DNA from 3 places in the Leptolyngbya sp. UWPOB_LEPTO1 genome. Region 2 is predicted to be linked to each of the others. Evidence: riboswitches for the same ligand, from Rfam matches in the RefSeq annotation. Region 2 holds a riboswitch; each other region holds the start of a gene.
The links. A riboswitch is a leader RNA that binds a small molecule or an ion and turns the genes downstream of it on or off. The one in region 2 is predicted to bind cobalamin.

Region 1: another riboswitch for cobalamin. It lies ahead of J0L70_RS06495 (CbtB-domain containing protein); the one in region 2 lies ahead of J0L70_RS02490 (energy-coupling factor ABC transporter permease).
Region 3: another riboswitch for cobalamin. It lies ahead of J0L70_RS28365 (hypothetical protein); the one in region 2 lies ahead of J0L70_RS02490 (energy-coupling factor ABC transporter permease).

The regions. Positions count from the first base shown of each region.
Region 1 is NZ_JAFLCJ010000003.1:253,610-263,382, reverse strand. It holds partial or broken gene J0L70_RS06520 (bifunctional sterol desaturase/short chain dehydrogenase) at 122-847, shown strand; gene J0L70_RS06515 (sensor histidine kinase) at 1,040-2,287, opposite strand; partial or broken gene J0L70_RS06510 (transposase) at 2,516-3,092, opposite strand; gene J0L70_RS06505 (hypothetical protein) at 3,187-3,468, shown strand; gene J0L70_RS31960 (hypothetical protein) at 3,480-3,665, shown strand; gene J0L70_RS06500 (hypothetical protein) at 3,639-4,832, opposite strand; gene J0L70_RS06495 (CbtB-domain containing protein) at 4,852-5,043, opposite strand; cobalamin riboswitch at 5,064-5,214, opposite strand; gene J0L70_RS06490 (Nramp family divalent metal transporter) at 5,456-6,769, shown strand; gene J0L70_RS06485 (glycosyltransferase family 4 protein) at 6,988-8,148, shown strand; gene J0L70_RS06480 (decaprenyl-phosphate phosphoribosyltransferase) at 8,145-9,065, opposite strand; gene J0L70_RS06475 (glycosyltransferase family protein) at 9,069-9,773, opposite strand, start outside.
Region 2 is NZ_JAFLCJ010000001.1:566,199-575,971, reverse strand. It holds gene J0L70_RS02525 (hypothetical protein) at 1-581, opposite strand, end outside; gene J0L70_RS02520 (S-layer homology domain-containing protein) at 726-1,661, opposite strand; gene J0L70_RS02515 (hypothetical protein) at 1,727-2,173, opposite strand; gene J0L70_RS02510 (hypothetical protein) at 2,431-2,739, shown strand; gene J0L70_RS02505 (energy-coupling factor ABC transporter ATP-binding protein) at 2,783-3,610, opposite strand; gene cbiQ (cobalt ECF transporter T component CbiQ) at 3,601-4,374, opposite strand; gene J0L70_RS02495 (energy-coupling factor ABC transporter substrate-binding protein) at 4,379-4,663, opposite strand; gene J0L70_RS02490 (energy-coupling factor ABC transporter permease) at 4,660-5,406, opposite strand; adenosylcobalamin (AdoCbl) riboswitch at 5,395-5,534, opposite strand; gene J0L70_RS02485 (hypothetical protein) at 5,675-6,595, shown strand; gene J0L70_RS02480 (hypothetical protein) at 6,734-7,000, shown strand; gene lpxD (UDP-3-O-(3-hydroxymyristoyl)glucosamine N-acyltransferase) at 7,127-8,170, opposite strand; gene rlmD (23S rRNA (uracil(1939)-C(5))-methyltransferase RlmD) at 8,171-9,571, opposite strand; gene J0L70_RS02465 (hypothetical protein) at 9,621-9,773, shown strand, end outside.
Region 3 is NZ_JAFLCJ010000031.1:37,977-47,749, reverse strand. It holds gene glgA (glycogen synthase GlgA) at 1-633, shown strand, start outside; gene J0L70_RS28385 (M3 family oligoendopeptidase) at 709-2,511, opposite strand; gene puuE (allantoinase PuuE) at 2,608-3,516, opposite strand; gene J0L70_RS28375 (hypothetical protein) at 3,516-3,938, opposite strand; gene J0L70_RS28370 (DUF3574 domain-containing protein) at 4,090-4,527, shown strand; cobalamin riboswitch at 4,847-4,990, shown strand; gene J0L70_RS28365 (hypothetical protein) at 5,095-5,550, shown strand; gene J0L70_RS28360 (acyl-CoA desaturase) at 5,588-6,409, shown strand; gene J0L70_RS28355 (RidA family protein) at 6,563-6,952, opposite strand; gene J0L70_RS28350 (NUDIX domain-containing protein) at 6,949-7,377, opposite strand; gene malQ (4-alpha-glucanotransferase) at 7,480-8,988, shown strand; gene J0L70_RS28340 (response regulator) at 9,112-9,477, shown strand; gene J0L70_RS28335 (nucleoside monophosphate kinase) at 9,683-9,773, shown strand, end outside.

The DNA of each region.
Region 1 (9,773 bases), on a different contig from region 2:
TTCATAATGATGATAATGATGTTTCAGAAGCGATGGCAATGTTTAGTGCGCCCACGCTGCTGCTGTAAATCGTACCTATCACTGGCGACATCATTTCGATCAACCGAATGCTTATTTCTATGGTCACTTTACAATCATAGGCAAAATGCTAGGAGCCAGTTTGTCTCTAAAAAATAAGGTTGTGGCGATCACGGGTGCATCTGGGACACTCGGACAGGCATTGGTCACAGAGTTAACGAAACATGGGGCACGAGTGGTAGCGCTGACCACGAACGATACGGCTCAATTTGATTCTAAAGTCGAAGTCTTGCAGTGGCGGATTGGAGCCGAAGAAGAACTGCGATCGCGCCTCCAGAAAGTCGATATTTTCATTCTCAATCATGGCGTAAATGTGCATGGCGATCGCTCACCAGAGGCGATCCAGAAGTCTTATGAAGTGAACACCTTCTCAACTTGGAAGCTGGCGGAGTTGTTCTTAGACACCGTAACCGAATCCTCGCACAAAGCTCTCAAAGAGCTTTGGATTAACACTTCAGAGGCGGAGGTCAACCCGGCATTTAGTCCTTTATACGAACTCTCGAAGCGGACGTTGGGCAATTTGATCACGATGCGACGACTCGATGCGCCCTGTATTATTCGCAAGCTGATTCTGGGTCCGTTTAAGAGTCAATTGAACCCTTATGGAGTGATGTCGGCATCGAATGTCGCTTGGGCGATCGTGGCTCTGGCAAAACGCAATTTTCAGGACATCATCGTGACGATCAATCCGATTACCTATGTGCTGTTCCCGATTAAAGAGACAATGCAATCGTTATATTTTCGGATGTTTACGCGATCGAACCGCTAAGAGAATGTTTGAAACGTATAGGTTGTCTCTTCGCTGCAATGATAGTAAAGCCTACTGAAGTAAATTCAGCGCGAGTTTTAAATTCGGACTTTCGTTGATTAGCCCGATCTGCTATTTCAGGGCTGGATTTTGCCACAAACGACACTGTTCAAACAGCCTTTCAGATCAAGGCAACTATCTGAGCGGCTCTGTTTATTGTGTTTCAGGAACTGCATTGGGTAAGCGTACAGTAAAACAGCTGCCATCTCCAAGCTGACTTGCGACTGCAATAGAGCCATTGTGCTGTTCAGCAATTATTTTAGAGATTGCTAAGCCCAAGCCTGATTTTCCGTCTTTGTGAGAACGCGACTGATCAGCACGCCAAAACCGTTCAAAAATATGTTCAAGATGTTCTGGTGCAATTCCTACACCCGTATCTTGAATGCTCACACAGATTTGAGAAGCAATTCGACTCGCCCTGATTTCCACAGATCCGGACGAAGAGGTGTAGTACAGCGCGTTATCTAGCAAATTCCGAAACAATCGGGTCAACTCGCTGCTGTTACCAACTACGTGTAAAGGGTGAGTAATTTGAGTTCTCAAGTGAATGCTTCGAGCGATCGCTTGAGAGTGGTACTGTTTTGCCAAACTTTCTAAAAGTGCTGCTAAATCGACTGTGTTCCAACTTTGGCAAGGGATAGTATCACGAGCCAATAGTAACAAGTCCTCCGTAAGGCGAGTCATTTGATCAGCCGCTAGTAGAATTGTCTGAAATTCCTCAGCATCATCAGAGCGCATCGCTTCTGGATGGCGCATCGCAACTTGTGCACTCGCTTTAATCGCCATCAGAGGACTACGAAGTTCATGTGACGCATCTGCCGTGAATTGCTTTAAGCGCTGATAGCTCTTTTCAACGGGCTGCATCGCCTGACGAGTCAGAATAAATCCACCTATGCCACTAAGCACTAAAGCGATTACCATTCCACTTGCCAATCCCCAATCCAACTCACCGAGGACGCTATCGCGCTCCTCTAGAGTCTGACTTGCTCTCACATACCCAATCACCTGATTATTACTGCCGTTGATAATCGGTAATGTTACGACTTGAATATAAGTGTCATTATTCTCTTGAATTTGTACAGGCGCATTGTCCAAGAGAGGCGATGCGATTGTAGCTTTGCCTTGTTGAGTGATTAATTCTCTTCGCAAATTGAACCACTGTAAAGCTTGATCTTGCCTCATTAAATTTTGTACAGACTGTAAATTCTCAAGTTTGAGACGATTTCCCTCAAGCCTTGCATTCACAGCAGCACTTCTTCCTAGTAATGTAAGTTTGTCTGTAATTTGCTGCTTCATGTTGTAGATAAAAGCAACTCGAATTGTGATCGCAAATGTTCCCAGAGTGAGGGTAAGAACTCCCACGTAGGAAAAAAGCAATCGGTAGTAAATTCTTTGAAACATATTTAGCAGCTAAGTACAGGACAAAAAACTGAGGGCTTGTGACCATCGCTGTGATGGGATTTCAGGCATCAGCAATAGGCGGCTAATGTAATCTAACTCATACCGGAACAGACTCACTAGTTTGCGACCATAATTCTTGATGAGAATCGGTTTTTGTTGGTCTAACCATTCTCCTGTCCGGAGCGCCTAGCACAATGCCAGCGCTAACAGTGCAATCAACTTGCTGACGATGATCTCGCGCCGATAGCGGATTTCGGTGTCGCCATTGCGGGCATGTACGAGTGAAGGTTTCCCAAGGCTCTGCCGTTACGTCTTGGTCTTCGGGCAGCCAAAACGCCGTGATTCGAGCGAATTGCCACAATGCAAGGCAACTTCAGCGACACGAGCGTCAAAATAAAGTTGGAGTGCTGATTTGCATACAGTCGCTCTCACCGTACAAGCTATCTGCTAGCACCAAGTCAAACTGAAATCCCATTGCTGTCAGTTCGCGCATCATCGCGGCAGCAATTTGCGGTTTTGTCTGGTAGACTTCTCCAGCTTTGAGCCGTTCTCTGGGCTTAAACGCCTCAAAGCACAACGGTAAAATCATGCCCTTGAACAGTCCATAAGCAGTCACCGCAACAATGCCATTTTCTCGCTTGCCCACATTCCCGATGTACTGCCGTTTCACATAATCCGTACTGTTGCCCTTCTTGCAGTCTCCCGTTTCATCAATCAACAGAATCAACGACTGTCCTTGGATCAGTTCTAAAATCAGTTCTAATCGGCGTTGTCGTAGGTGTTTCACTGACCAAGGTGTTTGGGCTGCGTGACACGCTGTTTCTAGTTGAACTAGGAGAACCGGACTTTGGAGCCATAGTCTTTCGCTGTTAGCAGGGTCAGGGCATCTATTCTCAGATTTGATTACGCTCGGAGTCACGCTACTAGCGACTTGGTTCACACAACGCCGCACTGCAAGCCAAACTGCAATCAGTCAAAATAGACGACTTGAAGCTGGGATTGCTTTGCTTAATGGAGTCAGCTTAGCGATCGTTGCGATCCTTCTCAGATCAGAGGCGATCAAACATTTACAAAGCCCCAAACCTCTATTGGGCTTACCATTACTCGGTACAGCAGGACTCAATTTAATCACCAATGGTGTGAGGTTTATTGATTACACAATGACCATCATCACGATCTGAACCTGCGCGATGTGTTTTTGTATGAAGTTGCGGACGCAGCGAGTTCGACCGGGGTAATGGTCGCAGCTTTAGCAGTTTACTTCTTGAATTGGGTTTGGGTGGATGCTGAGATCGGCTTACTCGTTGCCTTACTGATTTGCCCTAGCACGATTTCTCTAGTAGCAGATAGTTTACGAGTTTCGAGGTATTGCTCTTGATGGAAGTCGCCGCTTATGCTGAATACTAAACCCAATCAGTAGTCCCACAACAATCAGACTCGTGAAATAAACTAATCCTGTCAACCGAACTTGAAGCGGAGGTACGACTCCTTCAACGTCGATCGTTTGCTCAACTTGAAAGGGCTGAAACTTCCGAACTGCATTGGAACTCGGAGAAGCCTCCACGTCGATTTTATGCGGCGCACCATCAAAAAATTGCTGCTGCCAGCTCAGTTGTCCAGTGGCATCACTGAGTCCCTCATAAGTAAAAGCAATCCAGTTGTTCTCAAGCTGAGACGTTGTTACTTTTAGCTGGACTTCTGAGACGGGCTGCTTAGTTTGAGCATCAATGACATTCACTTGCAATCGAGCAGGCTGACCGACGATCGCACTTTTATCTCCAGATAGTCGCATTTCAAGTCCTTGAACTTGCTTGACGGCTGGAGCATCTGATTCCGGGGCAGATTCAGTCCTGTGTGACATTGGCATCGACATCTCGGACTGTGCCATTTCTGCACTGACATTGACATAAAGAAGCGCCGCGATCGCAATAATCACCACCCCACTCAGCAACAATCGAACTCGTTGCGGCGCAATTTCTCCAGGCTGAATCGATTGCTGTCCACCGATAATCCAGCCGCCGAGTAAACCAACTGCAAGTAAGACAGCAGCTAAAATCGCGAAATTCCGGTACTTAATCCAGTTCTCAGGAATCGAGAGCGTTAGAGTTTGCTTCAAAGGGGTGAAAGCATTGGCGCTCTGTGGAGTCACATCGACCAATAGTTGGTAAGTTCCACGAATTGGAAAAGTTTGCTGAAGCTGCAATTTGCCTTGAGGCGCGATCGCATCAATGTCTAGTAGCTTTGTGCCTTCCACGATCGGGAAATCTGTAGTGAACCAGAAATTTTTAGGCGGTGTAAGAATCTGTACCCGAATTTTGGCATTGGGCAAAGGTTGCCCCGTTGCATCAACCGCTTCAAGTGTCAGACGTGCAGGCGGGTCATTGACCTCTGCCTCCGCCTCGAATGGAACGAGTTGATTGAGTGGCGGATCAGTCGTGAGGCGAATTGTCGATCGTGGAGTTTGAGAGAATCCCATCAGTCCATAGAACATCAAGCTCATTAGGCAAATCGCGCTAATGAACACAGAAAGCTTTAATTTTGGCATTACGACCTCGCAAGTGTTGTTAGTGACAAGAAACCATCAGCGTGTGATGCCGAAGCGAATGTACCTTGTCATGAGCCGCTGGATAAGTCGTAAAGTAGATCGTCCAGAGAATTAAAGCACAGAGCGAAACGTAAAGCGTTGCTTGCACGGGCGTAGAGAGCGTGAAGCGAATGGCTTGCTGAGAAAAAGACGAATGCGATCGAGTAATCATTCTGTACCTCGCAGATGAATTGGAGCCTTGAGAAATCGGCGGGCATCCTGGCTGGTCAATCTTGAATTCATGATTGATTTACAGTTGCGGGACAGCGTTGGATTTGCACCAAACTTTCCCCTTTACTTCTGACGGCTGCTCCCCATCAGAACCGATCGTGCTTGTCACTCTACCGCGTTTTTGACGATCGCTTCGCTTTGTTAACCATTTTTATAGGGGATGAGTGCGATCGCTCTTATCTCTCTCGAAGGGCAAGTCGTCACCTCCATCATTCAACCCTTTAGAAGCATGAAACTCGATCGCGCTGTCCTTATATTTTCAAGCAGTGCCATTAAAAAATGAAAGAAAAATGAAAGGCTTTGACTTGAGATGGTACTGTTAAAAAATGAAAGAAAAATGAAAGGCTCAATTTATGTCACTTTCTGAACATCGCCCTAGTTTGCCAGAGGTGCATCGCAGCATTCCAATTCCAAACGCTAAAGGTTTTTGGCGTAAACTATTAGCCTTTGCTGGACCGGGGTATCTCGTTTCTGTTGGATACATGGACCCTGGTAACTGGGCGACTGACATTGCAGGCGGTTCAAAATTTGGCTACACGCTGTTGAGCGTTGTTTTACTCTCAAACTTGATGGCGATTTTGCTGCAATCCCTCTGTGTGCGGTTAGGAGTCGCAACGGGAAAGGATTTAGCTCAGGCGTGTCGAGACTACTTTTCTCCTCGAATTAGCTTTATTTTGTGGGTGCTGTGTGAGATTGCGATCGCGGCTTGCGATCTAGCCGAATTGCTTGGAAGTGCGATCGCACTTCAACTTCTATTTGGATTGCCTTTGATCTGGGGCGTATGTATCACGGCATTCGATGTTTTGGCGCTGCTCTTCCTACAAGGCAAAGGCTTTCGATACGTGGAAGGGTTAATTATTCTATTAGTTGCAACCGTTGGGATTTGCTTCGGTGCAGAAATTCTATTTTCTCGTCCTGATGTCGGTGGAATCCTACAAGGCTATGTGCCAAATCGTGAAATCCTGCGAAATCCTCAGATGCTTTATTTGGCGATCGGCATTCTTGGTGCTACAGTGATGCCACACAATTTGTATCTTCATTCCTCGATCGTCCAAACCCGCAATTGGCAACCCACTCCAAAGAAGCGATGGGAAGCGATTAAATTTGGAACCATTGATTCAACCGTTGCCCTTTCGTTTGCATTGTTCATCAATAGCGCGATTCTGATTGTTGCTGCTGCAACCTTTCACAGTTCTGGAAATCAGGATGTTGCTGAGATTCAAGATGCCTATCAACTTCTTTCACCGTTACTAGGAGTCAGTGCTGCGAGTGCTATTTTTGGGATTGCGTTACTCGCTTCTGGACAAAGTTCGACCTTGACTGCAACGCTAGCAGGTCAGATCGTGATGGAAGGCTTTCTACAAATCAAATTACTGCCGTGGATTCGTCGGTTAGCGACTCGATTGATTGCGATCGTACCTGCGTTGATTGCGATCGTCTTTTTTGGCGAACAAAGTACTGGCGGATTATTAGTTTTTAGCCAAGTCATTCTCAGCTTACAGCTATCGTTTGCGGTGATCCCGCTGGTGATGTTTACGAGCGATCGTCGATTGATGGGCGAGTTTGTCAATCCGCGTTGGCTCAAAGTCACAGCTTGGGCAGTTGCAATTTTGATTGCCGGATTAAATGCTTGGTTATTGATTCAAACCGTGGTGAACTGGATGTAGTAATCTTTATCGGGATTGCTATCCCATCGAAATTTCATGTGAATCATCTAAGTTTTAACTAACTGGCATCAATATTTCATCCTGATTTCATCTCCGAGTGAAATCATAGAAGTAAGCTTCTTGATTGAACTGAACGATCTGTATTGTGGTCTTAGTTTATAGGGCATGAGTGCAGGTTACATCGATCTCATTCAAATAGAATTTTACTTCAATGAAATATGAAAATTGCCTGTGTATCTATCTATGATCCCAAGCGAGAGAAAGATTTTGGCGTTTACACCCACCATTGGATTCCAACGCTCGAATCGCGATTTGAATCGGTTGACTACATCTATGATTTCAGGCATCCGCTGACCTATCCGACGATCGTTGCGAGAGCCGCTTACTACAAAAAATTGTTAAAGAAGTACTACAGCCCTCGTACTGATGCGATCTTGGTTCGGGATCAAGGACGACAACTGAGCCGCAAACTCTCGAAACTCAACATTGATGCAGTTCTGAGTTTAGAAAGTCCATCGGCACAGCCGATCGCCTACGTTGACACAGACAAGCCGATCGTCTTTTGGGAATCTGGTACATTTGCAGCATTAGTTGATTTCTACCCGTACTATCGCAGAAGTACCATGTGCGATCGCACCTTCGAGGATGGTCTAGCAAACGAGAGATCTGCCCTCGAACGCTGTCGGTTGGCGGTGTATCATTCCGAATGGGCAGCACAGAGCGCAATTCAAACGTACGGCATTGATTCCCGGAAAATCAGAATCGTTGCACCTGGCGGTAATTTTGAATCGAATTTCTCGATCGACGACGTAGATGCGGTCATTAATGCAAGACCCAGCGATCGCTGTAAGCTCCTCTTCTTAGGTGTAGATTGGGAGCGCAAAGGCGGAGACGTGGCGTTGAAGGTCGCAAAACAATTAAATGAAGCTGGACTGCCAGCAGAACTCTCGATCGTCGGTTGTGATCCGCCTTCTGATGAGCCGCTCCCAGACTTCGTGAAGCCTCTGGGGTTTATCTACAAGTGGAGTCCTGAAGGGCGCGAGAAAATGGCGAAGCTGCTTTCCGAATCGCACTTTCTAATTTTACCGACGATCGCAGATTGTTTCCCGTTAGTCTTTGGCGAAGTTAGCGCATTCGGACTGCCCTCACTCAGCACGAAAGTTGGAGGCGTTCCCGATGCCATCAAAGACGATTGGAACGGGAAAACCTTTGCGTTAGAAGCCAGCACGGATGAGTACTGCGCTTATATCATGAACTTGTTTACGAACTATCAAGCCTACAAGGAGTTAGCACGATCGACCTTTCAGGAACATGAAACCCGTTTGAATTGGCGAGTTGCAACAAAGACAGTGCAGCAACTCATGACAGAGATTCTTTAGCCGATCAATTTCATCGGAATCAGCCAGTTTTGATGCTTGAAAAACAAAATTAAGGCAATACTTAAGACCCAGCCAAGTAGGGTCAGTTGGAGGGGGCGATCGCTGAGTAAAATCTCTTCGGGTCGCTCTGCCTGTTCTTCTGAGTGAGCCTCACTGAGGTATTGATAGCGGAACACGCCATACAGCACAAATGGAACAGTTAAGAGCATCCAAGCAGTCGTTGCCCCACGCACTTGCTGTCCTGAACTCCAGAGTGTGTAAGCCATCACAGTACCAGTAGTCACTAAATTCTCCATGCGTTTGAGTAACGCGATCGAATAAAATTGCAGCACTGATCGCGTCTGTCGGGTTGATTTTCGCAGTTCTGCTTTGCGTTTTTCAATTGCCAGAAATAGCGCCAACATTCCGGTGCAAATCAAGAACCAAGGAGAAAGAACGACGAAAGTACTCGCGGCTCCAGCAAATGCGCGAAGAATGAAGCCACCTGCGATCGCGAAAATATCGAGAATCACGACATGCTTGAGCTTGAGATTGTAAGCAATTTGAAGCAAAGCATAAACTACAATTGCACCTCCCAAACCACGGCTATGCCACCAACCAATGAGCAGCGGAATTGAGAGCAACGCGATCGCGCTCAAAACCGCCAATGGAACCGAAACGAGTCCTGATGCGATTGGGCGATGGCGTTTAATCGGATGCAGTCGATCCGCTTTAATGTCAATCACATCATTGATTAAGTAGAAGCTACTAGAAACACAGCAGAAGAGAATAAAAGCGAGAGTGCTTCCTGCGATCGCATCAATTTGCACTCGAAATGCAAACAGCGGAGCCGCGAATACAATCAGATTCTTTGTCCATTGACGAGGGCGTAAAGCTGTGAGAAAAGCAGTTCCCCAAGCAAGCGAATAGACTTTCATAGGTTAATTTGAAATGTGACGATAAAGGTAGCGGGGATAGTCAAGTGTGTAATGTTTAGGTAGCGTTTTCAGATCTCGAAAGCGAGTTCCAAGATCTGCTTCTAGCTTGTAGTTCTGCTGCAAAAAACTCAGCCGCCCGTCTTGCTCCAAAGGGAGATTATGGAGTAAATAAGCCTTTCCTTTTGGCTGCACGACAGATTGAAGCAACTTTTCTAGAGGTGGATGTTTTGTTGAATCTGGATTTTTTCCACGCACCAGGTCATCCAATGGAACCCAATGTAATGAAGGTGAGAATACTTTCTGATCCTGAAGCTGCCCAATCCACGGTGCATACACTGTTCCGGGTAGCCCCTCAAGATAGCTCACGAAGTCTTGATAGACCATTTGGCTTTGCCCGGACACGATAACAGACATTGGATTGTAAGCAAACAAAGCGAATGAGAGTGCGATCGCAAAAGAGTGCAGTCCGAATTGTTTTAATCGCGGCATCATGCGATCAAATGCTATTACCCCGACCACAATGAACCAAGTCCCCATTGGGATGAACACATTATTGTTAGAACCTGGTGTCATCGTGGCTACAATACCGCTCAGAACTGCAATTGGGAACATGAAGTACCAAATGTTCTGGCGGAGTTTCTGAACTTGTGAAAGAACAACGATCGTACTCACTGCCGCCAGAATTGGGTAAGAGAACAGAATTAGCTT
Region 2 (9,773 bases):
AAGATTCCAACAATTCGATTGCCTGCTTTAGTAAACAGAAAAGTAAAACTTCCGGGTCTGAGCTGCTTGTCAGTAACATTCATCGAAGGCGCACCGTTCCAGTATCGATATGAGCCATCGACGAGATCAGCGATCGCTGCACCTGGCTGAGGCGTGCTTGATTGAGGTGGACTTGATTGAGGCTTATCTGCTCCAACTGATCGGCAAACGAGCAAATCGTTAAACGGCTTAAACCCTTCGGGGTCAGAAAATCCGCGCAGTTCAGTAAAGAAGGTCGGATTACTCAACATTTGCTGCCGAACAGCGGGAATCGTAGAGTTGTAGAAAATCATTTTACGCGTTTGTTCGATCGTCACGGGCTGACCTACACCTACTGGAGAGGGCAAATTCGTGTAAGTGACTGCTACATTTCCGTCTGAAGTAGACTCTAGTGTGAACAATGCCCGCATGGCTAACGGACTAGGCTGACCTTCGCGAGATTGAATTTGGCACTGAGTCGTGACAGCAGCTTGAGCCGGGGTAGATAGAGCGATCGCAATGATTCCTGAAAGGAAAACACTAACCTTGAAAAAATTTGACATGAATGATGATGGATGATCAAAAACCTCTGTGATAGTAAGAGATTCTAAGATCGATGTGTTGAAATTGATAAATCTCAACACATGCAATTCCAGCTTATCAATGTGCATGTCCAGCTTTTGGGGCTTGCTATCTATGCACCTAAATTAAGGCTTAGGCGTGCCTTTCAACGCTTCTTGAGCCGAGATGCCATCGCCTTGAAAGCCGAAATACGAGAGAACTGCAGCAGCCTCCGCACGGGTTACAGGGCGTTTCGGTTGAAACAGAGTCGTGTAAGCAAATGCTCGGCGGATATTCGCTTGATCGCCATTCTGAAAGTCAGCATAGATAGCTCTCAATGCTTTTGCATCAATTTTGTTCGCATCTTGGAAGCCCCAGGATTGCTTGACAGATTCGATCGTGGCATTGGGCAAAACTTGACGAGTATCGACCGGAATCTTCCACAAAATCAAATCCTCGCGCGTCAGTGGTGCATCGGGACGAAACAGACTTGCGGTTGAATCGCCAGACAAAGAGCTTGGAATCAATCCTGCTTCAGCTAAGCCTTGAATTGAAGCAAAGTCAGGATCTTTTGTGGGAACGTCTTTAAAAGCAGGCGTTGAGGATTCAACTGCTAACCGAATTTGACGAGCAGGACGAGTGCTGTAAATGCGGTTATTCGCAGCAACGAGCCATCGCGCATAGACCCGTCGAGTCACATTTTTGTTTGGTTCAAATACAGTTGATTCATTGGCTTTTGCTGAATTGCTATGCGTGAGAATCCCTAATTCAGCCGTCTCTTTGACCGCTTGGCGGAGGGCTTGTGGTGCTTTATCGAGATCTGAGAAGGAACTAGAAGAATCAACAGTCGGAGCCGGAGTGGCAGAGGGAGTCGGACTCGGCTCTGTCGTTGTTTCAGGGGAAGGAGTTGGAGAGTCAGAAGGCGAAGGACTCGGAGAAGCTTGTGGGCTAGGCGAACTGTTTGTCAGGCGCGGATCTGCGGACAACGCATCCCGAACTGAATTCGCAGCGGGTGTGTTAGAACAACTCGCGAACAAACATAAGCTTACAAGTCCAAGCGTAATCTTTTGCAACGACAGCACGATCGATTAAATCCATGACCACGTTTCAACACTAGCGCAAACTGCGATCGATGTGGGGATGATCTCTATTCGCGATCGTCATCCAAGATTTTTTGTAAGCGCGATCGCTCCAAAACGTAATAGTCTGAAAGTCCCGTGCGCGCTGCTTCGATCTCTTGAGATTCTTCAGAAAAGATCTCAAATTTTTTGATCCACCAATCGAATGCACTGGGAAATTTTACCTTTTCTTGAGCAGCTTGCAAGAGTTCTAACGCTCGCTCTCGAGTCGGGCTAGCATCGCGATCGCAGCCTGCTTCTTCAGGATGTAAGATTGCACAGGCTTGTTCTCTTAATTTCTGACGAATTTCGGAAGAAGAGAGTCTTAAACAATCCGGTGAGATATCACCGAGCAACAGTCCGCGATCGGTATAGAGGAAAATGCGAATATTGCCAACTTCAAATGCGGCATTGGTAACAGTACAGAGAAGCAGTTTGGGGCAAGAAGGCAGCTTCCGGTCTAGTCGAATTTTCATATAGAAGAGAAGGGCAAAACGATGAGAGGCTTCTAATTCTTTTAACTTAGCGGATTTAGTTTAGGAGATTGGATTTATTTTGCAAAACTCCATATTAAAAACTGTTCATTTAGATTCAGATTTTTTTATTTTCTGGCGTTTGTCTGACATTTTTGCCCTATGATCTCTCTGACGATCGATTAAAATTTCTGTCCAATTGCCCGATGCCTGACATAATACGTGACGGAATATCGTGTATTTAAGGATACTAAGTAGGTATGCAACCTGTCTCTCGATCGGATGTGCTTTATGTAATCGATCACTGCTGGATGGTCGAAGATCCAGTGATAGATGAATATGCGTATCGATTCCGATTGATTCAAGATCGGCATTGGGCAGAGTTTAATCAAGCGTTTGCCTGTACAGATGAAACTCAGTACGAAGATATGGCGCGGCATCTAGATCAAATTCGTGAAGAACGCGATCGAGCCGAAGAGATTTTGTATTGGTTATTTCTGGATTCAGAATTGCGTCGGCAGGGGAAGACTGTGCCGGATTTGTGGGAAGCACAGCAGGCGCAGGCATAGGCGTTTTCGGGAATTGGGGAGATTTTGAAAATTTAGTTGAGAATTAGGGCTGATTTGGGTGTAGCCTTTCTCGGATTTGATGGATGATCGGATGTTTGCCGTGCTGTTGCTCTAGGTGGTTGAGCAGTGAGATCAGGTCTACAGTGAGCGGAACTCCGAGTTTTAGGTGGTCTAAAATCGATTTCTGAGCGAAAACAGTTTGCGGAGTTCCTTCTAGGGCGAGGGTTCCTCGATCGAGCACAATCACCCAATCTGCCCAGCGATAAACCCACTCTAGATCATGCGTTGCCATCAGAATGGTTGTGCCATTGGCATGAATGGTTTCTAAAGTCTGCGCGAGCATTCGAGTGTGGAGTGGATCGAGATAAGCTGTTGGCTCATCTAGTAGCAATAACTCAGGCTTGAGAACCATGACATCTGCTAGGGAAACTCGCTTTTTCTGCCCTAGGCTCAAGTGATGAATCGGATGATGAGCGAGTTCGGTTAAACCAAATTCGGCTAGAGATTTCGCGATCGCAGGTTCGATCTCTGATTCTGTCCAGCCTAAGTTACACAATCCATATGAAATATCTTCTGCAACGGTTGATGCGATCAACTGCTGTTCGGGGTTTTGAAAGACTAAGCCTACTTTTTGCCGAAGTTCGATCAGCGATCGGCGATCGTAACTCAACGTCTGACCTTTCCAAGCAATCGTGCCGCGTTGTGGCTTGTATAAACCATTTGCCAGGAGAAACAATGTGGTTTTACCACAGCCATTTTGCCCAATCAAAGCCGTTCGTTTTGCGGTCGGAATCTCTACCGTCAAGCCCTGAATCACAGGGCTTTTGGTTCCGGGATACGTATATTCGACTTGATCAAAGGCTAACGACATAGGCTGATAAGAAGCAATATGAGACATCCTAAACTAGCTTCGATCGCATAGCGTCGAGAAGGGCGATAGGTTCGTGGCGAATAGACTCGAAATTCCCCATTAAACCCTCTTGCTGCAGTGGATAAAACGAATTGTTGATAGTTCTCCATTGTTTTACGAAAAAGCTGACTGATCAGCAGACTCAAGCTATAAAACCAGCGTCGGACACTGCGATAACCATTGCGCGAATGTTGAGCAATCCAAAGTTCACGAGCAGTTGAGAGCAAAATAAAGATGAATCGGTACATCAGCATCAGCAGTTCTGTGAGTACCTCTGGACATCTGATTTGTTTGAGAACTTGTAATATTTCTGTAAATGGGGTTGTGAATAAGACGAAATATAAGCACGAGACTGTCGAAAGTGTCCGAGTCAAGATGACGACAGCTTGTAAAATCCCTTGCTGGCTCAAATAAAAGTAAGTCGATCCAAGTGAGAAACCCAAAACTGCATCGCTTGCCGAGCGATCCGCAATCCCCAGGATCAAGGCTGGAATACTGATCAACCAAAACCCGATCGCAAGACTGAGCAACCGTAAATAGATACGACAAGGAATTTGAGCATAGATGACAATCCAAATTCCTAGCCAGACTGCGATCGCGATCTGAATGATTGGAGTTGCAATCAGAGCAATCAACAGTACGATCGTTGCAAATAGTAATTTATGTTGCGGTGGTAGTTGTCGTAATCGATTGCGATGAGAAAGCGTATCCAGCCAAAGGTGCATGGTTTTATTTACCTTGCGATCGCCCTTTATACAGCCCGATGACATATCCAAGCACACCTGCACCCAATGCTGCTTGCGATGCAAAGAGTAAACTTGCAACTTCTGTACTCGCAGGCTCAAACATGGGCTTAAACCAGGGTTCATAAGTCGGATGGCTCTCTTCGATCAGTTGTTGTGCCTGTCCATCTGCTCCATTAAACTCTGCTCGCACAAACACCAAAGGAGCCACAGTGAGGAGAATGACTGCGATCGCAAGGAACCAATTCTGTCGCGTCGATGATTGTCTCATGTCTTCATTAAGTTTAAGGTTTCCAATTCAGTCCGATTGTAGGTCTGTAGCCAATTCCAGACTAAGACCGTGAGTAAGCCCTCGCTAATGGCTAAGGGAATTTGAGTCAGCGCAAAAATTCCAGCAAACTTTAGAAATGCAGCCCATACTCCACCCGTTGCCGCCGGAAACGCCAATGCCAACTGGATCGAAGTTGTGACATAGGTTAAAAGATTCGCGAATGCTGAAGCTAGGAAAATTGCAGCTTTTTGATTCCCAGTTCTCAGCACTAAATGATAAATACCGTATGCGACGAAAGGTCCCACGATCGCCATTGAAAACAAATTGGCTCCGAGCGTTGTCAAGCCTCCATGCGCTAACAAAACGGCTTGAAACAGCAGCACCAATCCCCCTAAAACGGTCATTACCGCAGGTCCAAATAAAATTGCGCCGAGTCCAGTTCCCGTGGGATGCGAGCAGCTTCCTGTCACGGAAGGAAGCTTTAACGCAGATAAGACAAATGTGAATGCGCCAGCTAATGCTAAGAGCAGTTTCAATTCAGGATTTTGGCGTGTAATCCGCGTCAGCGATCGCAGTCCAAACGCAAAGAACGGCAGCGAGATCGCCCACCAAAATGCTGCCCACTGAACAGGCAAAAAACCCTCTGCAATGTGCATTGCTTGGGCTGGAGTTGCTGATCCCAATACTAAATACAAACTCAGCCCTGCCATTGCAGCAAGGCTCATCCATTTCCGAGTCCTCATTCTGTACCTCGCAGAACTAACAACCGTAAAGCTGGTGGGCATTCTGGCTTAGCGAAATCTCGCTTTACAGTTGCGGGACAGCGGCAGCTTTGCACTACACTTTCCCCAATCCAACTTTATTTAAGGTGTGACTCACTGTATCACTATTAGTCGAGTTTTTTGGTAGAGTTTTGTCGAGATGTAGAAATCTTTTAATCTATGACTCCAGAGGTAGACCATCCTGTAACTGGGCTGATAATGTACAAGCACAGGAGTTGCCAGTCGCCTTATGTTAGAGCCATCTACCTTAAAATCGCCGCTGAAGCCCAATTGTTTACCTGTCTTTTTTGCATCCTCATCTTTATTTCCTGATCTTCCAACGTTCCAGCAAGCAAGTAGAACGCTCACGTTCGATCAAGCACGACTGACAACAGACTTACAACCCCCTTCGGGCAACACGCAAGTGACTAGTGCGATCGCTCAATTGCCCCCTGATTTCTCGAATTCCCTAAACCGAGAAATTGTCACGAGCGGTTTAACCGCTTCCAGCGGCGATCAAACAGATTCGGTTCAATCTGCTCAAGATATCGTTGTCTCCATCAGCAGGTTGGTCAAAGAGATCTCAGGCACAGTTCCATTCGCAGATGGCACAATCGACGTCGATCTTTCAACTTCAGCAGGAGCAGTCCAAGGCTCGATCGAGTTTGGTAATGGGGCACTTATATCTAATTTAACAACGCCTTTTGGAAGTTATTTTTCATCGATCGACTTCAAATCCTCTGATCAATATCCATTCAATTTCAACGGCACTCCAGGCATTGTCAATCTAGACGATGGTTTAGTCATCTTGGATTTCCAGCCTGAAATTCAAGATGACGAAATCGCAATTCCAATTAATGCACTCAGCGGCAATGTCACCTTCAACGATGGACAAGCGATTCTGAATATTCCAACTCCTTTTGAAGCATTTGCAACAAATTTTGATCTATCAGCATTAGTCAAACCTAGCACCCTGCAAGTTTCAGGAACTGTGACTATGCAAGATGGAACGCCTCCGATCGAGATGACGGGCGATTTCGGCATCATTCAGACCACGCTTGACGTTCCAAAATTAGTTCAAAACGCTGGCTCAATCTTTGCAACCGTAGGAGGCACGATTCAGATGACGAATGATGCGATCGTCTACGATTTCAAGACCTCCATTTCGTAAGGCATTGAATTTAGCAAATTCTATCAATAGAAAACGAGGAATGTTGTTTGTAGCTCTATTCGCTAAATTCTTAAAGAGAGATTAAAAACAGCGTAAATGATTATGGTGAATTTGAAAAAAACGATAGGAGTCTTCCTCGTGAGCGTTTCCCTCTTAATCGGAGGTGCTGCACTTACAAGTTGTGGCAGTGGACAATCTGAGACTGAGGCAAAAGAAGAGTCATCCAAGGAGCAAGAAGCCTCAAATCAATCTGAAGATGGCGATGAAAAGCGCCAAGAAGACAAAGCTAAGGATAATGATAGCGATGATGAGAAAGATGGCGAGAAATCCAACGCTCGCAACAACAACGATCGAGAGAATGATCAAGAAGATCGCAAAGAGAGCAAAGATAAAGACGACGGTTAATCTATTGCTCACATGAATACAATAGTAGGAGTATAGAGCAATCAGTGATGATGCACGAACCCCTACTATTTTGCTTGGGTACAGTTGTCTGGATACAAATTGGATCGAATTCTCCTCAACCGTTGCTTATGAATCCGTATCCATTCCTAAGCGCTTCTGAATTTGCTTGATCGCTTTGTACATCTCAGACAAGTGGCTATAGACAGCAGACGATCGTAGAAAAATTCGATGATCGACCGCAGGATAACCCGATACTGTTTGTCCTGCCGCCACGCTGGCATGAACTCCAGTTTTTGCAGAGGCAACCGAACCATCGCCCATCCGGCTCTCATTGCCCACACCGACCTGTCCTGCCAAAATCACGCGATTGCCCAGTACAGATCCCCCGGCAATCCCAACTTGAGCGGCAAATGCACAAGCCTCTCCAGTTTTGACTCCATGCCCAACCTGCACACAGTTATCAATCTTTGTATTACGCCCAATTCGAGTCTCACCGACAGAAGGGCGATCGATCGAAGAATTGCACCCTACTTCAACGCCATCTTCGAGCACGGTACAGCCCGATTGCTCCATTTTCAGCCAGCCTTCACGAGTCGGCACAAAGCCAAACCCTTCTGAGCCAATCACTGCTCCTGCATGAATCACACAGTCTGCACCGATTTGAGCGCGTTCGTGAATCACACAATTGGCATGGAGAACTGTACGATCGCCAATTATCACGTCTGGGTAAATGACAACACCCGGATGAATAACAACATCATTGCCAATTGTCACGTTGGCTTCAATCACAACATGCGCGCCAATCGCAACGTTTTGACCAATCTGAGCAGACGGATCAATGATTGCAGATGGATGAATCGTCGCGGCAGGTTTGTAAGGTTGGTAGAAAAGCGCGATCGCTTGAGCAAACGCATAGCGCGGATTGCCTACAATGATCCAAGCTAAACCGCGTTCTTTCGCGATCGCTAGTAATTCCTCATTTGCAGGCAAAATCACCGCAGCAGCTTGGGTTTCTCGAAGCTGCTTTGCAAATTTCAGGCTTTCAGAATAGGTCAGCGTATTCGGCTTACTATCAAGTACTGCGGAAACTCCTGAAATTTCTAGATCAGGTGTTTCGCTACTACTCTTCACGGATTGCCCTAACTTTTCTACCAGATCCTTAAACAGCATTTACTCCTCCACTCGGTTTAAAAAAGCAGCACATTCAACATGAGCCGTCTGCGGGAAAAAGTCCGCAGGCTGAACTCGTATCAGTTGATAGGCATCATCTGCACATAACAATTTCAGATCTCGTGCTAATGTCGCAGCATTACAACTGACGTAAACAATTTGCTTAGGTTTCTGTTGTCGAAGCGTCTCCAAAACAGTTGCATCACATCCTTTACGAGGTGGATCGAGCATGACTAAATCCGGGTGAATCTCAAGCGATTGTAAAACTTTTTCAACCGCTCCCACTTCAAATCTGACGTTCTCGATTCCATTCAAACTTGCGTTCTGTTGAGCTTGTTCAATCGCTTCCGGTTGAATTTCTAATCCGATCGCAGTTTTGACACGTTGTGCGATCGGTAAAGTCATTGTTCCAATTCCACAATAAGCATCAACAAATGTTTCGTCACCTTGTAAGTTTAACTGTTCTAAAACAATGTTTAACAAAGCTTCAGTTTGCTCAGTATGGACTTGAAAGAAAGTATCGGGTCGGATGTGGAACGTCAGATTTGCGAATCGTTCTGAGAGGAAAGGCTGACCTGCGATGCAATGTGTCTCTGAACCAAAAATGGCATTCGTGCGATCGCGCTGTACATTCAGCGACACACCGACTAAATTCTCATAGCGTTGCAGCCATTCCTGAGCCTGAGCTTCTAAGTTCGGCAAGTCTGGATCAGCCGTAATCAACGTCAGCAAGATTTCACCTGTGCGCTGCCCAATTCTTAAGGCTAAATGCCGCAATTGACCGCGATGATATTTCTCATCATAGATTCGCCATCCCTGCTGCTGAATGTCCTGTTTGACTTCAGCCAGTAAAGGATTCAATCGCTCATCCTGAATCGGGCACTGATTCAGATTTACAATCTGATGCGTGCCTTTTTGATAGTATCCCGCTTGAACTTGTCGCGTGTTGGAACTTCCGAGCGGATAAGTCGATTTGTTGCGATAGTGCAGAGGTTCGCTCACATTCAGAACGGGATCAACTGCAATGTTACGAAATCCGCCAATTCGCTCTAATGCCTGAACGACCTGATTCCGTTTCGCCTCTCGTTGATAGTCATAATCGACATGCTGCCACTGACAGCCGCCGCACTTGTCAGCAACAATACATCCGGGTCGAATCCGATGGGGCGAAGCTTCGAGGAGTTTGTATAACTTCGCATGAGCAAGATTCGGCTTGACGTGCATCAATCGGACTAAAGCGCGATCGCCGGTGACCGTATCGGGCACAAAGACGACGCGTGAGCCTGCGCGACCTACTCCATCACCGCGATCGCTCAAATCGGTAATCGTGACTTCCAGCAATTCACCTTGCCGCCATTCCGTAGTGTTATCGCTGAATGATGTGTCTAATTGTGTGGGCACAGTAATGTCTCGCTAATATTCTCTTAAGTGTCGCTTCTCTTTCTGTCCTATGACTGATTTCACAACCGTTCTTCAATTTATCAGCGATTTTGAACAATCTCACCCTGATGCTTCGACTTACGAGATTACAAATCGTTTACGCGGCTATACGAAGCCGAGCTATACGACGAAAGTCTGGACGGTTGTGACAGGGTTTGAGCAA
Region 3 (9,773 bases), on a different contig from region 2:
GCTTATAACAAAAAGGCTCTGCGAGAGCGATTGTTGTTAGAAGATTCAGATAAGCCGATCGTCTGTTTCATTGGACGATTAGATGATCAAAAAGGGGTGCATTTGGTGCATCATTCGATTTACTATGCCTTAGAAAGAGGGGCACAGTATGTTTTATTAGGATCGGCAACGGAGTCGTCGATCGACAAATGGTTCAGACATGAGAAAGAGTTTCTGAATAATAATCCCGATTGTCATATTGAGCTTGGATTCAATGAGGAGTTATCGCACTTAATCTATGCAGGCTCAGATATGATTGTTGTGCCGAGTAACTTTGAGCCTTGTGGTCTGACACAGGTGATCAGTTTGAAGTATGGAACTGTGCCGATTGTTCGAGGCGTGGGAGGGTTGATCAATACGGTATTCGATCATGATTATGATCAAAATCACCCACCTGAAGAGAGAAACGGATTTGTATTCTATGACAAGGATAACTATGCCTTAGAGTCCGCGATGGGACGAGCTTTTGATCTTTGGGGACAGAATCGGCAGGTCTTTAATCAGTTGGCGATTCAGGGAATGAAGTATGACTATTCTTGGACGGAATCAGCTAAAGAGTATGCGGAATTATATAACAATATTCGGCATAAGTAGCAGTTGACAGAGCTGGATAAATTCTGAGAGGCTCCAGTGAACTGTAATTCACTGGAGCCTCTTTGTTTAAGTCATTTACAGGCTAGCTTGCAACTGATCTAGTAGATTCTCAACATAGGTTAAAGCTCCCCGGATTGTTGCGGGATCTTCAATGTCAACGCCAACATACTGACGCAGTGCAGTCACTTGGTCTAGGCTGCCACCTGCGGCAAGTAGCTCTAAATACCCAGGAATAAAGTCTTTCCCAACTTCGAGATACTTCTGATAACAAGCAAGACTCACAATGTTTGATGCTGTGTACTGATAGCAGTAGAAGGGCTTGAAGTAGATATGTCCGATTCTTGCCCAATCGTATTGATGTTCAGGCAGAACTTCAACTGCATCACCACAAAGAGTTTGATACAATTTCATCCATTCTTCGTTGACAAAGGAGTGATCAAAACTGCTTTGAGCGGCACGTTCATGAACAGCTAGCTCCAGGCGGCTAATTGTGCTTTGCCGGAATAATAGATTTAACTGATCTTCAAGTTGTCGTGTGATCAATGATTTCGTCAAAGCCTTATCGTCTTTAGCTTGTTTCAGCAGATAGTCTAGCAACAGCAATTCATTGAATGTTGATGCGATTTCAGCTAGCACCATTGGAGGATTGCTGTTGAAGTAGGTTTGTCGATCGTCAATCCAAGCAAAATGCAATCCGTGACCCATTTCGTGTGCTAGGGTGAACAACGAATTGTAGTCATCAGTGTATGACATCAGTAGATAGCTGTGTTTGCCGTAGGTGTAGGAACAGAATGCACCACCGCGTTTGCCAGGTCGGACTTTTGCATCGACCCAATTTTTCACGAAGAATTCTTCTGCTCGACGGGCATAGTTTGGATCAAACTGATCTAATGCAGAAAGTAGCGTTTCGACTCCTGTTTTGTAGGTGACGGGTGGGGTTGCTTCAGTTCCCCAAGGCGCATAAAGATCGGTTGTGCGGATTTTCTGTCCTAGCGCTTGACCTTTTAGGGTGTAGTAGCGCTGGAAAAGATCAAAGCGATCGCCTGTACCCTGCATAATCGCTCGAAATACAGGCTCAGATACTTCATCTGCTAGCAGTTGCTTCTGCAAAGTAGATTCATAGCCGCGCATCTGGTTTTCGATCTTGTGATCTTGTGCTACGGAATTCAGAATGTAAGCATACAGCGAATTATGCTGTTTCATCACTTTCCGAACAGATTGATAGCCTGCGGTTCGGATTTCTGCGTCGGGGTGATAGAGCAATGCACTCAGTTCTGATTCGGTGCTGACGATACGACCATCGGGAGTCGTGACAGGTTCGTATTCTTGTTCGCCCAGGTGAACTGATCTCAGTTGGATAAATGCTTGTCGTCCCGTTAAGCTATCTTGGTTGCGGGTTTGTTCAACTTCTTCAGAGAGCGTGTGGGGTCGGTACTTCGCAATGCGATTGAGATAATGCTGATAGGTTGCTAGGGTAGAAGCTTTTTGTAGGGTTTCAAATTTGGCAGCATCTAATTTTTGCAGTTCGAGATCAAAGAAAAGAAGCTGATTTTCAACGCCTGTGAGCGCTTCCATGACTTTATCTAGAAATTGCTTGGCTTCGGTATTGCGGGTGTCGGCGGAGAAGATGAGCGAAGGAAACGCATAGAGATAGCCGGATTTTTCAGCGATCGCTTCTAATGTTTTAAAACACTCTGCTAATTGATCGGCGCTCAAATCTTTCACCTTGCCGCGATGTGCATCCCTAAACTCGCTGGCTTGTTGCTGCAACGACTCTAAATCTTGAGAGAAATTTGGATCGCTGAAGTTTTGATATAAATCAGATAAATCCCATTCTTGTGGATTGTCCAACTGCATCCGGTCAATCGCTTGTGTCATTCCATTAGCTCCTTAAACGGACTCATTATGATTACGCTTTGACTTCGATAGTAACACAGTAATCAATTTTGAACGGGAAGGCATCCGCGTTCTGGGTTATTTCGGTTGGTGATGTTCGTGCCAGTGTCGAGCAATATCAATTCGACGACAGAGCCAAACGCGATCGTGCTGCTGCACATAGTCCAAAAATCGCATCAGTGCAGCGGCTCGTCCAGGTCGTCCAACTAAGCGACAGTGTAAGCCAATGCTCATCATTTTTGGTGCAGTTTCACCTTCTGCATAAAGCACGTCAAACGCATCACGAAGATAGGCAAAAAACTGATCGCCAGAGTTAAACCCTTGAGACGTGGCGAACCGCATATCATTGTTGTCCAACGTATACGGGATGATCAGATGCGGCTTTTGGTCGGTATTGACCCAGTACGGGAGATCATCGGCATAGCTGTCAGAACTGTAGAGAAAGCCGCCTTCCTCAATTACAAGTTTGTCGGTATGTTCGCTGCTGCGCCCGGTGTACCAACCAAGTGGGCGACTGCCTGTGACACGGGTGTGAATGTCGATCGCTAATTTGAGATGCTCTCGTTCAGCTTCTTCTGAAAAGTCTTTGTATTCAATCCAGCGGTACCCATGACTGGCAATCTCCCAATCTGCGGCTTTCATCGCAGCAACGGCTTCGGGATTTCGCTCTAATGCCATAGCGATACCATAGACGGTGACTGGAATTCTGCGTGATGTAAACATGCGATATAACCGCCAAAATCCGGCACGGCTGCCGTATTCGTAACAAGATTCCATATTCATGTGGCGCATTCCCTGGAAGGGAGCCGCGCCAACAATTTCTGACAAGAACGCTTCCGAGGCGGGATCACCGTGGAGGACGCAGTTCTCGCCGCCTTCTTCGTAGTTGATGACAAATTGAACTGCGATTCTGGCTTGATCTTTCCATTGGGGATGGGGTGGATTTTGTCCGTAACCCACGAGATTGCGCGGATATGAATCAGGCATCAGCAATTGACCGATAAAAGTTGCTGATTCAGAAATATAACAAGATCTCGGACGGTATGCAGCATACCAATATCCAAACGATCGCGAATTTCAATGCCAAAGCGATCGTGAAAGTCCTCACATAAGGTACATTCCCAATCGAACCAGCAGACCAAAGGCAGTTGAAGATCCTCGGTTAAGCGATCGCTTGGGGTAATTTTTGCGAATTGCAACCCGGAATACGCTTCCATTTGCTGATAAACGAAAATTGCCAGATCTTGAGAAATTGAAAGCGGTTGCCAAAATGAGCGATACCAATCCTCGGATGTGCGAGTGGGGCGAGTTCGCATTGCCTGATTGATCTGTCGTCGAATGCTGAGGTCAGGACTCAGATCGGCGTAGGTTCTGATATTTAGAACGATATTATCTAGCTTGCGCCACATGCTCCCTATTATCCGTTTGCCATCGGTTTGTCTCAGTATTCCCACTCAGAGATCGATTCAAGCTATCGATTTTTCGAGGTTTTAAAAATCGAGCGATTGCATGAAGAATTGCACTTCAACGTGAGAGAGCAGAGAATTTGAGGTTGATGTGATGAAATCTAGATTCCACTTAATTTTAGGAGTGGCAGTCGGGCTGATTGTGCCGCTGCTGGTTTTCGCAAAGGTTGATGAATCTGTGGATCAATCTTGCCAGTTGCGACCGCATGGCAAGGCTTTTATGCGAACAGAGTTATTTTTTGGATTCGCGAAACCAGATCGCTCAGAAGTGACTCAGGTTGAATTTCAGCAATTTGTCGATCGCGTTGTGACTCCGTTATTTCCTGAAGGACTGACAAGGGTAGCCGCGAAGGGGCAATATCGGAATTCGCAGGGTAAGGTTGTGGCAGAAAACTCTCAACTTTTGACGCTACTGTATCCGATGAATGTTGAGAGTAGCAAGAAGATTGATCAGATTCGAGCCGCTTATAAACAGGCATTTCAGCAAGAATCTGTGTTGCGCGTGGATGAGCGATCGTGTGTTTCGTTTTAATGGTCAACTTGATAGTTTAATTTCTGAACGAGTCTCATCTTTATCGGGCATAGCGTTAGAGTTTTACGCGACATGATCGCTCAGAGGCAACGGTTCTGAGGAATCGCGGCTTTTTAGATCAGCGAACAATAGGACGGCTAACTAGCGATTTGGTATTCTCGTCAACAACATGGAATGTAACCGATATGTGGATCTGTGCAAAATGTGAGAGCCTTCAGAGACTACTTTAGTAAACTATTTATGATGATTGGCTCATTTTCAATCCAGTTTGAGTGGGTGAAGTGCGGCAAAGATGAGTCTAATTTTGCTTGATCGTGCTACTCTCTAGATGAGTATCGGTTCTGATGGGAATCAGCCATTAGACGCAAGGGGGAAAGTTCGGTGCAAACCCGACGCTGTCCCGCAACTGTGATAAGAACTGTGTTCTTTGAGTCAGGATGCCCGCCGATGCATAGCGCCTCTTTAAGAGGTATGTCTGTTGTGTTTCATCTGCGAGGTACGGATGATGATGGTTCTTAGTTTCTTAAAACGGATTTGCTTCCCTATTTTGCAGTTCAGGGGAAGTTGATGAGGTTTCAACATTATGATTTGCGATCGCATTTTGATCACTGGCAAGATCTGGTTATTCAGCAGAATTTTTTGCAGATAGGGTTCACTAGCTGGAATGGCTATTTGAGACTAGGGCGAGGACTAGTAACCTGCAAGATTACGAATCGGATCAATGCTTCAATGAATTTGAGTATTGATTCTGTAGTCTTTGAGCAGGAGTTCGTCGCGCAGGCACAAGTCGAGCTATATTTGCGAATGCTTGAAGTTGATAGCCAAGCTGGGGTTGCGATTCACGAGGCAATCGCGACGTATGACCCAACTCAAGCGATCGTGCTTCTGGCGAGACGGGATCGCGAAGTTCAGGTCAGTCTACTGCAAAACCTAAAAGTCTCTCCTGCTGATTGCTATAAACAAGTGCGGCACCGTTGGAGTGAGTTTCAACTAGAAGCCACAGAGCGCAATCGTGCTGAGTGATCACGCTGATTTTATCCAAACCGTTTGAGCAAAATTCATGACCGATGTCCGTTTGACTTCTCCACGTCCTCGTTGGACTGTAATTACTGTTGTTGTTTTCTTGCATTTAGGAGCCTTACTTGCACTGTCTCCCGCTTATTTTAGTTGGTCAGCCGTTGGAGTTGCTCTATTCTTGCATTGGCTGACGATCGGGCTAGGAATCTCTTTAGGATTCCACCGCTTAGCAACGCATCGCAGTTTCAAAACGGTCAAATGGTTAGAATACTTCTTTATCTTGTGTGGCACATTGGCAGGTCAAGGAGCCGTGAAGGGTTGGGTCGGCTATCATCGAATGCACCATTTGTTTGCAGATCGGACTGGTGATCCACATGATTCGACTCAGGGATTTTGGTGGAGTCATATCAGTTGGCTGATGCACGAGGTTCCATCTCATTCAGAACTGCATCGATTCACCCAAGATATTGCTCATGATTCGTTTTATCAGTTTTGCCACAAGCACTACATTGCTTTACAGATTGCATTAGCTGTTTTGCTTTATGGTCTCGGTGGAATGCCCTTCGTAGTTTGGGGAATTTTTGCGCGATTGTTTGTTGGCTTTCACAGTACGTGCTTTGTCAATAGTGCATGTCATACTTTTGGCTATCGGAACTATGCGGTCAATGATCGATCGACGAATTGCTGGTGGGCAGCATTGCTGACTTTTGGAGAAGGATGGCACAACAATCATCATGCTTATCAAGCTTCGGCGCAGTTTGGCAAGCGCTGGTGGGAAGTGGATCTGATATGGTTGACGATTCGACTGTTGGAGAAATTGAAACTTGCAAAAAATGTCAAGACTGCTCATCTAGTAGAGTATTGAATCTCACACAACTAATTTCCAATATTCAAATCGACAAAAGCCCGTACCCGTTCCAGAACAAGCATTTACCTTGTGATGTGAATCTTCCAGCCATCGCGCTTCGATGCGATCGCTCTCGCTTGTGAATCAGGTTCAAGAGCGATCGCAGTTCTCCTAATCTTTCAGTGTTGCAACACAGTCGATCTCAACCAAAACATCTTTTGGCAAGCGAGCGACTTCCACACAAACTCTTGCGGGTGCAGTTGCTTCATCAAAATATTTGGCATAGACCGCATTCATTGCCGCAAAATCGTTCATGTCTTTCAAGCAGACCATCGTTTTGACAACATCATTGAGCGACGAACCAGCCGCTTCTAAGATGGCTTTCAAACTGGTCATGGCTCGTTCGGTTTGAGCCGCAACATCGCCAGCACCGACAATTTCACCCGTCTGCGGATCGAGTGAGATTTGACCTGCGACAAAGACTAAACCTTGAGCCACGATCGCTTGATTGTAAGGACCAACCGGAGCCGGAGCCGCATCAGTCCGAATTACTTTTTTCATAATCTTGGGCGCATTCCATAATTTCTGTACTGTAAATAATCGTGCAAAATGCGATCGTGATCAAAACATAAATTCTCAGGGATCTCCCAAATCTCGACAATCCGCACATTTTTGGCATCATCACCTGCTTTGGGTTCGCCCTTGGCAGTGGCAATGTACGCAATGCTCATCGTATGTTGGCGCGCATCACGATCGGGATCAGAATAAACTCCCAGTAAATCAATGAGTTCAATGTGCAGTCCAGTTTCTTCTTCGGCTTCAAGATGTGCGGTTTTCTCAGCCGAATTTCCGTAATCGATGAAACCGCCGGGAATTGCCCATCCATGTGGGGGATTGAGGCGTTCGATCAGCACGATCGGGCGATGGGGGCGATCAATGAGTTCGATGATAATGTCAACGGTGGGAGCAGGATTGCGATGAGCCATAAAAAATTACGATTTCCGAATTAATCTTGATTCTTCTTGCGGTGGATTTTGTCCTCTCCGCCTCATGTTACAGTTCTCACAGCCTTTTCCTGCTAGATTACTATGCCTTTAATGCGATCAAGTGGCGTTTTGCTGCATCCTACCTGCTTTCCCGGTCGATTTGGAATCGGAGAACTAGGAGCCGAAGCTCATCGATTTATTGAGTTTCTTGTGCAGAGTGGACAGCAATATTGGCAAGTGTTGCCATTGGGACCTACGGGATATGGAAATTCTCCCTATGCATCCTATTCATCAATGGCAGGCAATCCGTTGTTGATTAGTTTAGAGGCGTTGCGCGATCGCGGCTTGCTAGAAGAATCGGATTTTGCGAATGCTGATGGATTTTGGATCGATTGTGTGGATTTCGATCGCGTCTATGCGTTCAAGGCTCCGTTATGGCGAAAGGCTTGCGATGCCTTTAAACATCAGAGTGATGAACAGCGCGATTTTGCCGATTTTTGTACGAGAAAAGCCTTCTGGTTAGAAGACTATGCGTTGTTCATGGCACTGAAGCATGAGAACGGCGGCAAGAGTTGGTATGAGTGGGAACCCGAATTGATGCAGTCGAAACCGGATGCGATCGAAGCTGCTCGAATCCGACTGCAAGAAGAAATTTACTACCAGAAATTTCTTCAATACGAGTTTTTCAAACAGTGGGTGGCGCTCAAAGAACATGCCAACGAAAATGGTGTGCAAATTATTGGAGACATCCCCATTTATGTTGCACATGATAGTGCGGATGTTTGGGCAAACTCAGAGAACTTTCGGCTTGATCCTGAGACCGGACATCCTGAACTGATGGCAGGTGTACCGCCAGATTATTTTAGTGCAACAGGACAGCTTTGGGGTAATCCCATCTATGACTGGGACTATCTGGAATCGACAGATTTCAAGTGGTGGGTGCAGCGATTTGAAGCCATGTTAGATCTGGTGGACTGGATTCGGATTGATCATTTCCGTGGGCTTGAGGCTTATTGGGCAGTTCCGCAAGGTGAAGAGACAGCGATGAATGGGAACTGGATCGAAGCGCCAGGAGATCAGTTCTTTCAGATGCTCAATACGAAGTTAGGAAAGCTACCGATCTTGGCAGAAGATTTAGGTGTGATTACACCGGAAGTAGAAGCATTACGGGATAAGTATGAGTTTCCAGGCATGAAGATTCTTCACTTTGCTTTTGGGTCTGATCCGGGCAATCCTTATCTGCCATTTAACTATCCTCGTAATTGTGTCGTGTATACAGGTACGCACGATAACGATACAACGATCGGCTGGTATGAGCAGCTTTCAGACTATGAGCGGGGCAATCTTTGGAACTATATGGGCTGTATCGGACAGCAGGGAATTCATTGGGATTTGATTCGAGTCGCCATGAGTTCGGTTGCAGTTCTGTCGATCATCCCAATGCAAGATTTAATGGGGTTGGGAGCGAATACCAGAATGAATGTTCCGGGCCAGGCAGAGGGGAATTGGGGTTGGCGCTATCGATCGGAGATGTTGAATGACGAGATTCGCGATCGATTCGCAAGTTTGACGCATCTATTTGGGCGTGCACCTCACCGGAAGCGAGATTAACTCAAAATGTAAATTGAAGAACAGTAATGATGGTTCTCTAGTTTTCTACAATTTTCTGATAGGGTCAGCAACACGCATCAAGCTCTACAAATTGTTTTTCTAGTAATCATTACTGTCTCAACGATGATACAGACTATTCTGCTGATTGAAGATCATGCTGCGCTTCGAGCGAATTTGGCAGAGATGCTTGAGTTAGAAGGCTATCGAGTGATTGAAGCAGAAGATGGAAGCTCAGGAATCAAACTGGCAACGGAGGAACGCCCAAACCTGATTGTTAGTGATTTCGAGTTGCCTATTTTTGATGGATTTGATGTGTTGAGATTGCTCCGTCAAAATCTGGAAACCATGAATATTCCAATCTTGTTTTTAACCGGAGCAGTTGAGAATAACGATCGCTTGAAAATCCTCAAAGATCGAGGAGAAAAGTATCTATCTAAACCTTGCTCTCTCAGTAAGGTACTAGCAGAGATTAGGGAATGCTTATCTTAAGTTTCAGAATTGAATTCGTGATGAACAATGACACAATGTAACATTGCGTTCAGCATGAGCGATCAGTTCTCTAGTTTTTCACACTATTTCTCTATCGTTCTTTGATGTAGCAAACTTTATCATCAGATGTCAGTATGCTGAGATGAGCATGATTCGAGTTCAATCATTGATGACCGAAGTTTAGTCTAATCGTTTGAGGAATAATATGACGGTGCAGCTTATTTTCTTAGGACTTGAGACTGCGAGTGTGAATACACAGGCAGCAATCTTATCGAAACAACTCGGGATTCCCCATA